One region of the Eubacterium sp. LMAG:50 genome, then DNA from elsewhere that is predicted to be linked to it. Evidence: riboswitches for the same ligand, from Rfam matches in the RefSeq annotation. Region 1 holds a riboswitch; the other holds the start of a gene.
The links. A riboswitch is a leader RNA that binds a small molecule or an ion and turns the genes downstream of it on or off. The one in region 1 is predicted to bind cyclic di-GMP.
Positions count from the first base shown of each region.

Region 1 (4,438 bases):
CCCTTTAACGCCGCAAAAATCAAATTTCTGCGGCGTTATTACTGTATTTTTCACACAAATTAAAAATATAATCATTTTTAATCTGTGGCAATGAATTTATTAACATTTTCATGTAAAATTTCACTATTTATTAACTTGTCTCTATACTTATTGGTACTAATTATTAATATTCCCAATAATAATCCTTATAACAGATTGTTTTATCATCTGCTGTTTCAATAAATACATCAGCACTATCAATCCGGCTATATTCCTTATAAGCATCACATGTAATTGTTGAACCTAATGGAAGGTTAACTGATAAACTTTCTAATGGTGTGTTTACTACACTATTAATTCCTGTCTGTTTATTATAATTACCCTTCTTAAAGTAAAATCTGTATGCCATAAAGCAGTTGTTTGTATCTGTTCTTAATACTTTATCACCTTTCGCAATTGTAAATGTACGGCTTGTTGCATCATAAGTGTTCTTCTTTGCTGTAGAACTTACAACTGCTGTATACACAACTGTTCCTGCAATACCATTTCCATTGTCATCATATGTATCGTTGTCCCAGTTATTTGAACACATCTGGAATTTAACTTCTTTATCAAGTTCCATTTTGAAACTGCTCTTGTTGTTCAATACAGTTCCATCCTGTAATCTGATTGACATTTTTAAAGGTCCAATTACAGATACTTCTATTGATTCTTTATCTGAATCATCATTTTTATTATCATTTCCTGAATCAGGCTTCGTTGTTTCTGAAGGTTTTGTTGTTTCTGAAGGTTTTGTTGTTTCTGAAGGTTTTGTTGTTTCTTCCGGTTTAGTCACTTCTTCTTTTTTAGTTGTTTCTTCTTTTCCGTCTTCTGTCTTTCCATTTTCTGTATCAAGATTTCCTACTACTTTTTCAACCTCTGAAGGTAATCCATTAGTAGCTTTATATGAAACAACTGCTCCACCTGAAATCTCTAATGTATCTGTTATTAACTGTCCGTAAATCTTTGTACTTCCTGTTAATACTGTTTTTGAATCAGGTGCATAAACCTTACCCGTTATAGAACTATCACCACTAAATTCAAGATTTCCACTTGTATATACATTTCCTGCAAATATTCCATTTACCTGTGTATACTTTGTAGCATTCATTGCAATTGTGTTGGCATTTACTTCTTTAAAATTATTGTATCCTGCATTTTTTCCTGTAAATACAACTGTAAGCTTGCTACTGTCTCCACCTGCATTAAATGAACCCGGATTTCCACCTGATAATTCATCTACATATAAAACTACGTATCCGTCACCGCTTACTTTAACTTCACCACCAACGTTTAAATGTTTAACTCTGACAACTGTTGTCTGATTTTTATCTGCATGAATTTCAAATGTCTGTCCATTGTAAAATGATACAGTATCTAAATATGCATTATCAGTTAAATCAAATCTGTTTGTCTGCCATCCAATGTAAACACTCTGTGTACCGTCTTTGTATTCTGAAGTAGATTTTTTAAAATATTCTGAATTCTCATCAGGATAATTATTTGTATTGAATAATCCTGAATATAATTCCTTGTCCATTTCACTAACTTCAATTGGAATATATCCCTGTGCGGGTTCATCTACTTTAACCTCCGGTGATACATGTGCAGTTCCTGTAACATGCTTTGTTGCACTGTTTGAATACTTTAAAGTACCATTGTTAATTACAATATCTCCAATTATCTGTCCGCTTCCTGAAAAAGTTGCTCCGTTTTTTGCAAGTACCCCATATTCATTTGTGTTTTCTTTTGCCAAAACCCCTATTGGCATTGCCACATTAAATACCATCGTCATGACTGTAGCCATAGCTACCATTTTCTTTACTCTTTTCATTGCATCCTCCTTCCAATTTTATCGCAGCCTTTTATACACGTATTTACGTATAAAAAAAACTGCAACTCCTTAAAAAGAATTGCAGCCAGACGACCATTGCAAATGTTGCTTTAGGCTCATAGCTTTGTGCCCTATTTTTTCAAATAGTTTACCCTCATCATTTGTAATATATGTCTTTATTTTATAAATTTTTATTTTATATGTCAACCCAAATAAAACTCTTTTTTACATTTTCAAGCCGTAAAATAGGATTTTTTTCTAAGCTGATTTATAAAAATATTTTTATTTTCCGGCATTTATTTTATTTCATTAACGCCATCACATCTTCAACAATCTGTTCTTTTGTCAAATGATTTTCTTTAAGAACTTCATTTACATCATATCTGTCTAAGAATTCTTTTTTCAATCCAAAATTTATTACTTTCATATCTGTTGGTCCATAGAATCTTGAAATTTTTTCACCGAATCCTCCGTCTAAAATTCCATCCTCTATTGTGATTACAACATCATGCTCTTTCTTTAACTCTTCAAGTAATTCACTATCGATTCCTGTTATATAATATGGATTAATTAAAGTTGCCTGCGTATCTAATTTATCAGATAAATCATCTACAACTTCTTTTCCTAACTGATAGAATGTTCCTAAAGCAATAACTGCAACCCTGCTTCCTTTTTCAGTTACTTCATATTTATTTAATTTAGAGAAATCTTTTGTTACTTCTTTACCGTCAGATATCATTTCTCCACCCGGCAATCTTATTGCTACAGGATGTTCATTCTGCTCTATACTCCAATCAAGCATTGCAATATATTCTTCTTTTGTCGTAGGTGCCATGTAAACAAGGTTAGGAATATTTGCCATCATTGGAATATCATATAATCCTAAATGTGTTACGTCATTCATTCCAAATACACTTCCCCAGAATGTAACTATTGTTGCAGGTGCATTATTAATACACAAATCCTGTGATAACTGGTCATATGTTCTTTGTACAAATGTGCTATATACACCATATACCGGCTTTCCACCATTTGAAGCAATTCCTGCTGCCATTGCAACTGCTGTCTCCTCTGCAATTCCTACATCAACAAATTGTTTTCCTGCTTCTTTTCGCTTGTCCTCTGTAAATCCCATAACAGTTGGTGTTGCAGAAGTAATTGCAACTACTGATTTGTCTTCTTTCATTTTCTTTAACAAATAATCACAAGTTACACTTGAATAATCTTCTCCACCTTCAGCATACAATGATTTTCCTGTCTTTATGTCAAACGGTCCACTGTAATGCCACTGTTCTTTATGCTGTTCAGCAGGTGCATATCCTTTTCCTTTTAATGTATTAATATGAACAACTACCGGCTTACTACTGTCTTTTACTTTATTAAATGCATCGATAAGGCTTGCTACATCATTTCCTTCATTTACATAAACATAATCAAGTCCCATTGCCTTAAATAAATTGCATTCTGCCTGTCCATTTGTTTCACGAAGAAGTTTTAAATTGCCATACAAACCACCATGGTTTTCTGCAATTGACATATCATTGTCATTTACAACAATTATAAGATTTCCTTCTAATTCTACGGCATAATCAAATCCTTCTAATGCTTCACCACCACTTAATGAGCCATCTCCTATTACAGCAATAACATTTCCTTTTTCACCATTTAAATCTCTTGCCTTTGCCAAACCACAGGCAAGACTTACTGATGTTGATGTATGTCCTATGATGAAATGATCATGCTCGCTTTCATGAGGATTACTGTATCCTGAAACATCATCATAATGTTCTTCATAAAGATATGCGTCCTTTCTTCCTGTAAGCATTTTATGATAGAGAAGGGTTATTTCCAAACCTTAACCGTTCAGAATCCGGTGCAAGAAGATTTGATGACGGGACTGTTGAAACATTACGCCTTATTGAATGTTTGAAAAAAACAGGAATGGAAATTAAAGACATCAAGGAATTTATGATGTGGTGTCAGCAGGGACCTGCCACCTATGGAAAGCGTAAGGAAATGTTTGCAAAACAGAAGGAGACTGTTGAAGCTGAAATTGAGCATTTAAAGAAGGTTCTTGATATGATTAATTTTAAATGCTGGTATTACGATACAGCTATAGCCGACGGAAATGAAGACAGACTTAAGAATCTTTCTCCTGATGATATGCCACCTGAAATAAAAGCTGCGTGGATTAACGCTCATACATAAATACATAAAAGCCACAATTATGATATTTTATTTGTCTTCGATACAATTTTTCATAATTGTGGCTTTATATTTAATCTAAACCTTTAGTCTTTTATTTCTTACAATCCTGTTTCTTTATTCCTGACACTGTACCGCATCATATCCTGTTTCGCCTGTTCTGATTTTTGTTGCACTTGCTACAGGATAACTGAAAATTTTCCCATCACCAAATTCTCCTGTATAAGCGGCTTTTTTAATTGCTTCTATTGTTTTTTCGGCCCATTCTTCTGAAGAAACAACTATTTCAAATTTAATCTTTGGCTGCATCTGAGGTTCTACTTCCATACCTCTGACTATTTCCTTATAGCCTCTTTGTAATCCACAGCCCATAACCTGCGA
Region 1 covers NZ_NALP01000005.1:20,600-25,037, reverse strand. Annotated here, with positions in the region: gene CCC31_RS01550 (hypothetical protein) at 164-1,852, opposite strand; cyclic di-GMP riboswitch class I at 1,930-2,015, opposite strand; gene CCC31_RS01545 (1-deoxy-D-xylulose-5-phosphate synthase) at 2,154-3,677, opposite strand; partial or broken gene CCC31_RS01540 (MerR family DNA-binding protein) at 3,737-4,060, shown strand; gene CCC31_RS01535 (P-II family nitrogen regulator) at 4,175-4,438, opposite strand, start outside.

Region 2 (4,438 bases), on a different contig from region 1:
AATTTATTACTTTTACATGGGCATGCACAATAGCACTTATTTTGGCAGGAATGTGTGAAATGAGTTCATTTGACAATGAAATTCAAAAATATTCATGTGTAAAAAATGTTAAGGCTGAAACTGTAAAAAATCACGAAAAAAATCAGAGCATAATTTTAAATGCTCCGACAGTTAAAGTAAAGAATAAAACTGAAAAACAAGTTAAGATTAAATGGAATCGTGTAAAAAAAGCGAATAGTTACAAAGTATACAGAGCTACAACAAAGGGTGGAACTTATAGCCTTCTTACATCAACAACTGCCAGAAATTACGTGGATACAAATACAGTAGGCGGTCAAAAATACTACTATAAAGTGCAGGCTGTAAGAACAGTTGCCGGAAGCATGGGAGAAAGCAGTCTTTCAAAGGCTAAATATGTAAAGGCTGCAACTAAAGATTTAAGTATTGTAGTTGCAGGAGAATGCTATGTTGAAGGAATTGAACTTTGGGCAAAGAATCAGTATCCAAAGGGAACACATTTTATAAGTAGTGTAGGTGTAAGTAGTTCAGGATTTATAAATTCAAAGAAATTTAAAGTTAATGGAAAAAGTGCTACAGGTATAGAAAAAGTTGCATCATATAATCCTGACAGAGTATATTTTTTAATAGGAATGAATGAATCAGGTACTGACAATACAACTCCTACAATCAACAATTTTAAAACGATGATAAATAAACTTAAAAAGAAAAATAAAAATGTACAGATAGTCCTTCTTCCAATAGCACCAACGGGCAAAAGAAGTACTGCAAATGTGCCAAAGAAATCACAGCGTTTGAAATTTAATAAAGCGTACTCAGATTTGGCAGCAGCAACAGATAATGTATATTATTATGATTACACAGGTTTGTTTGATGATGGAAAAGGATATTTGAAATCATCATGTGATGGCGGTGACGGATGCCATTGGACATCAACAGCAACAATTAATTTTTCAAAGAGCCTGATGGATTGGTCAAAGAATAATTTATAGAAAATATAAAATTTATTATGCCGGGAAATATTTGAAATCATTATATATTGGATAGGTTTTAGATTAATGTTCCCGGCATAAATAATATTAAGTTAATCAAAGGAGTCACAATAATGGGTGGTAGTCATATAGCAATACCTACAATTTTGAAAGTCGGAAAAGGAACATTAGAAAATCTTGGTACTTATATTAAATCGAGTGGAATGTCTAATGCCGTAATATATTTTGGAAATGATTTAATAGACATGTTTGGTGAAACAGTAATGAAGTCACTTAAAGATGCAGGAGTCAATGTGCTTGGCTACAGAGAAATGGATTCAATTAAAATAGAAGAATTGATAGGGATTGCATTTGATATTGATTCTAAAGCACAGGTTGTAGTAGGTATTGGTGGTGGTAAAGTTATTGACGGTGCAAAATATGCCGCATATCTTAGAAAATTACCATTTATAAGCGTGCCTACTTCAGCATCCAGTGATGGCTTTTCAAGTGCCAGTGCATCACTTCTTGTTAATGGAAGACGTACATCGGTTCCGGCAAGAATGGCATATGGAATTGTTGCCGACACACAGATAATAAAAAGTGCTCCTGAAAAATTTATTTATTCAGGAATTGGAGATATGGTATCAAAAATTACGGCACTTTATGACTGGGTGTATGAAGATCAAAAAGGTTATACAGAGTTAAATGATTTTGCAATGATGATTGCAAAAAAGGCTGTAAATAGTTTTGTAAGAACACCGTTTGAAAGTATTAAAGATGATTTGTTCTTAAAAGAGTTGTTAGACTCGCTTGCAATGAGTGGAATCGCAAATGAAATTGCAGGAGGAAGTGCACCTACAAGTGGAAGTGAACATTTGATTTCACATGCTCTTGATAAAATGCTTCCTGTACCACAATTACACGGAGTCCAGGTTGGCATTGCAACTTATCTAATGAGCGTTGTTCAGAATCACAGATATAAGAGAGTAAATACAATATTTACCGATACGGGATTTTGGAATTTTGTTGAGAAATTAGACTTGGATATCAAAGACTATGAAAAGGCAATAGATATGGCACCTTCAATAAAGCCTCACAGACATACTTATTTACATGAAAAAGAATATAGAGATTTGGCAAAGAAGGTATTATATGAAGATGAAAGATTGAAAAAGGTATTTCATATTTAAAGAAATTTTTATAGTAAACGTGAATTTGTATAGACAAATTCACGAAAACTGTAAACAAATTGTAAATCGCATTGTATATATCAAAAAAAGCGATATACTATAAATATAGTAAATATATTTAGCAAAGCAGGTGAAAACCTGTGACGCAAAGCTATAGGGCCTTTAAAATGGCAGCCAGTTGCACTTTATTAGTCTTGGTGTGCTGTGCCCAAGACTTTTTTTGTACAACAGTCTAGCTTTATTCGTAAAAAGCAAAGTATATTGAACATCTTATTCTAAAGGAGGAAAAATGAATAAAGAGTTGTTAACACAAGCGGGAATTGATGTTAACGATGGAATAAGAAGATTTAATGACAAGGAGGATTTGTATGAAAGATTTTTGTTTACATTCCCAAAGGATGTAAACTACGACATAATGTGTGAAGCAATTAGCAAAGGAGACGCAGAACAGGCTTTTCAGGCAGCGAATGCATTGAAGGGGATTACAGGTAACTTAAGTTTAAACCAATTGTATAATCATATTATTCCATTAGTCGATTCTCTAAAGAAAAGAAGAATGGAGAAGGTAAATGAACTTCTTGAGGTGGTTTCAGTGGATTATGACAAAGTTATTAAAGCGTTATCTACTAATGATAAAAAATAAAAAGTGGACAGGTCATCTTATCTTTATATTTTTTATTAAACAAAGAAATCCGGCAGACGGTTTGGTGCTGCCGGATTTCTTTGCTTTTATATATTTATTTAGTTGAAATGATTTATTCAAATTACAAAATTTAATAATTAAATAATAGCAATCCGTAGTTAAATTTCATTACAGAAATAATAATTTTAGTGATGGAATAAACGGATTCCTGTAAAGCTCATTACCATATTATGTCTGTTACAAGCATCGATGACATCCTGATCACGAATTGAACCACCAGGCTGTGCAACATATTTAACACCGCTCTTAGCAGCTCTTTCGATATTGTCATCGAATGGGAAGAATGCATCAGAACCAAGTGTAATATCTGAAGCCTGAGCTAACCATGCCTGTTTTTCTTCTTTTGTAAATACAGGTGGTTTTTCTGTGAAGATACTTTCCCATTTACCATCTGCAAGAACATCCATATAATCTTCACCAATGTAAAGGTCGATTGCATTATCTCTGTTAGCACGTTTCATACCTTCAATAAATGGAAGGTTAAGTACCTGTGGTGCCTGACGAAGTAACCAGTTATCAGCCTTCTGTCCGGCTAATCTTACACAGTGAATTCTTGACTGCTGTCCTGCACCTACACCTATTGCCTGACCGTTTTTAACGAAACATACTGAGTTAGACTGAGTATATTTTAATGTAATCATAGCAATTGCCATGTCAATTTTAGCTTTTTCAGGAAGGTCTTTGTTTTCAGTAACAATATTGTCAAAGAAATGTTCATCAATATTTAAGTCGTTACGTCCCTGTTCAAATGTAACACCAAATACTTCTTTATGTTCAATTGGAGCAGGTTCATAATCAGGGTCAATCTGAATAATCGCGTAACTTCCTTTTTTCTTTCCTTTTAACATTTCTAAAGCTTCAGGTTCATAACCCGGAGCGATAATTCCATCTGAGAATTCTCTCTTAATGATTGCTGCTGTAGAAACATCACAAACATCAGAAAGAGCAATGAAGTCACCATATGAAGACATTCTATCAGCACCTCTGGCTCTTGCATAAGCGCTGGCAAGTGGTGATAATTCTCCTAAATCATCAACCCAGTAAATCTTTGATTCGATTTCACTTAAAGGAAGACCAACAGCAGCTCCGGCAGGTGATACATGCTTAAAAGAAGTAGCAGCAGGAAGTCCTGTAGCTTTCTTTAATTCTCTAACTAACTGCCAACCATTGAAAGCATCAAGGAAATTGATGTATCCCGGTTTTCCGTTAAGAACTTCGATAGGAAGTTCACCTTCATTCATAAATATTCTTGATGGTTTCTGATTTGGATTACAACCATATTTTAATTCTAATTCTTTCATTATAAATCTCCAATCTTTAAATTATTTATTCTTGTTAATAATCTTAGTTTCGTATTTTCCTGTTTCAATATCGATATATCTTACAAATAAAGAAACTTTGTTATCTTTATTTAAACTGTTCCAAAGCATATCTGTAAATTCGTTCATATCATCTTTAATTGCAACGAGTTTAGGTTCGCCTTCAAAACTCGGAAGTGGATTTCCATCATGCATATATGTGTGAATAAAATGACCTTCACCATTTACCGGATT
Region 2 covers NZ_NALP01000007.1:1,040,778-1,045,215, forward strand. Annotated here, with positions in the region: gene CCC31_RS09865 (GDSL-type esterase/lipase family protein) at 1-1,010, shown strand, start outside; gene CCC31_RS09870 (iron-containing alcohol dehydrogenase family protein) at 1,124-2,182, shown strand; cyclic di-GMP riboswitch class I at 2,293-2,368, shown strand; gene CCC31_RS09875 (hypothetical protein) at 2,472-2,825, shown strand; gene CCC31_RS09880 (phosphoribosylaminoimidazolecarboxamide formyltransferase) at 3,011-4,186, opposite strand; gene CCC31_RS09885 (IMP cyclohydrolase) at 4,208-4,438, opposite strand, start outside.
Region 2: linked by a shared signal. The riboswitch ahead of CCC31_RS09875 (hypothetical protein) and the one ahead of CCC31_RS01550 (hypothetical protein) in region 1 are both predicted to bind cyclic di-GMP.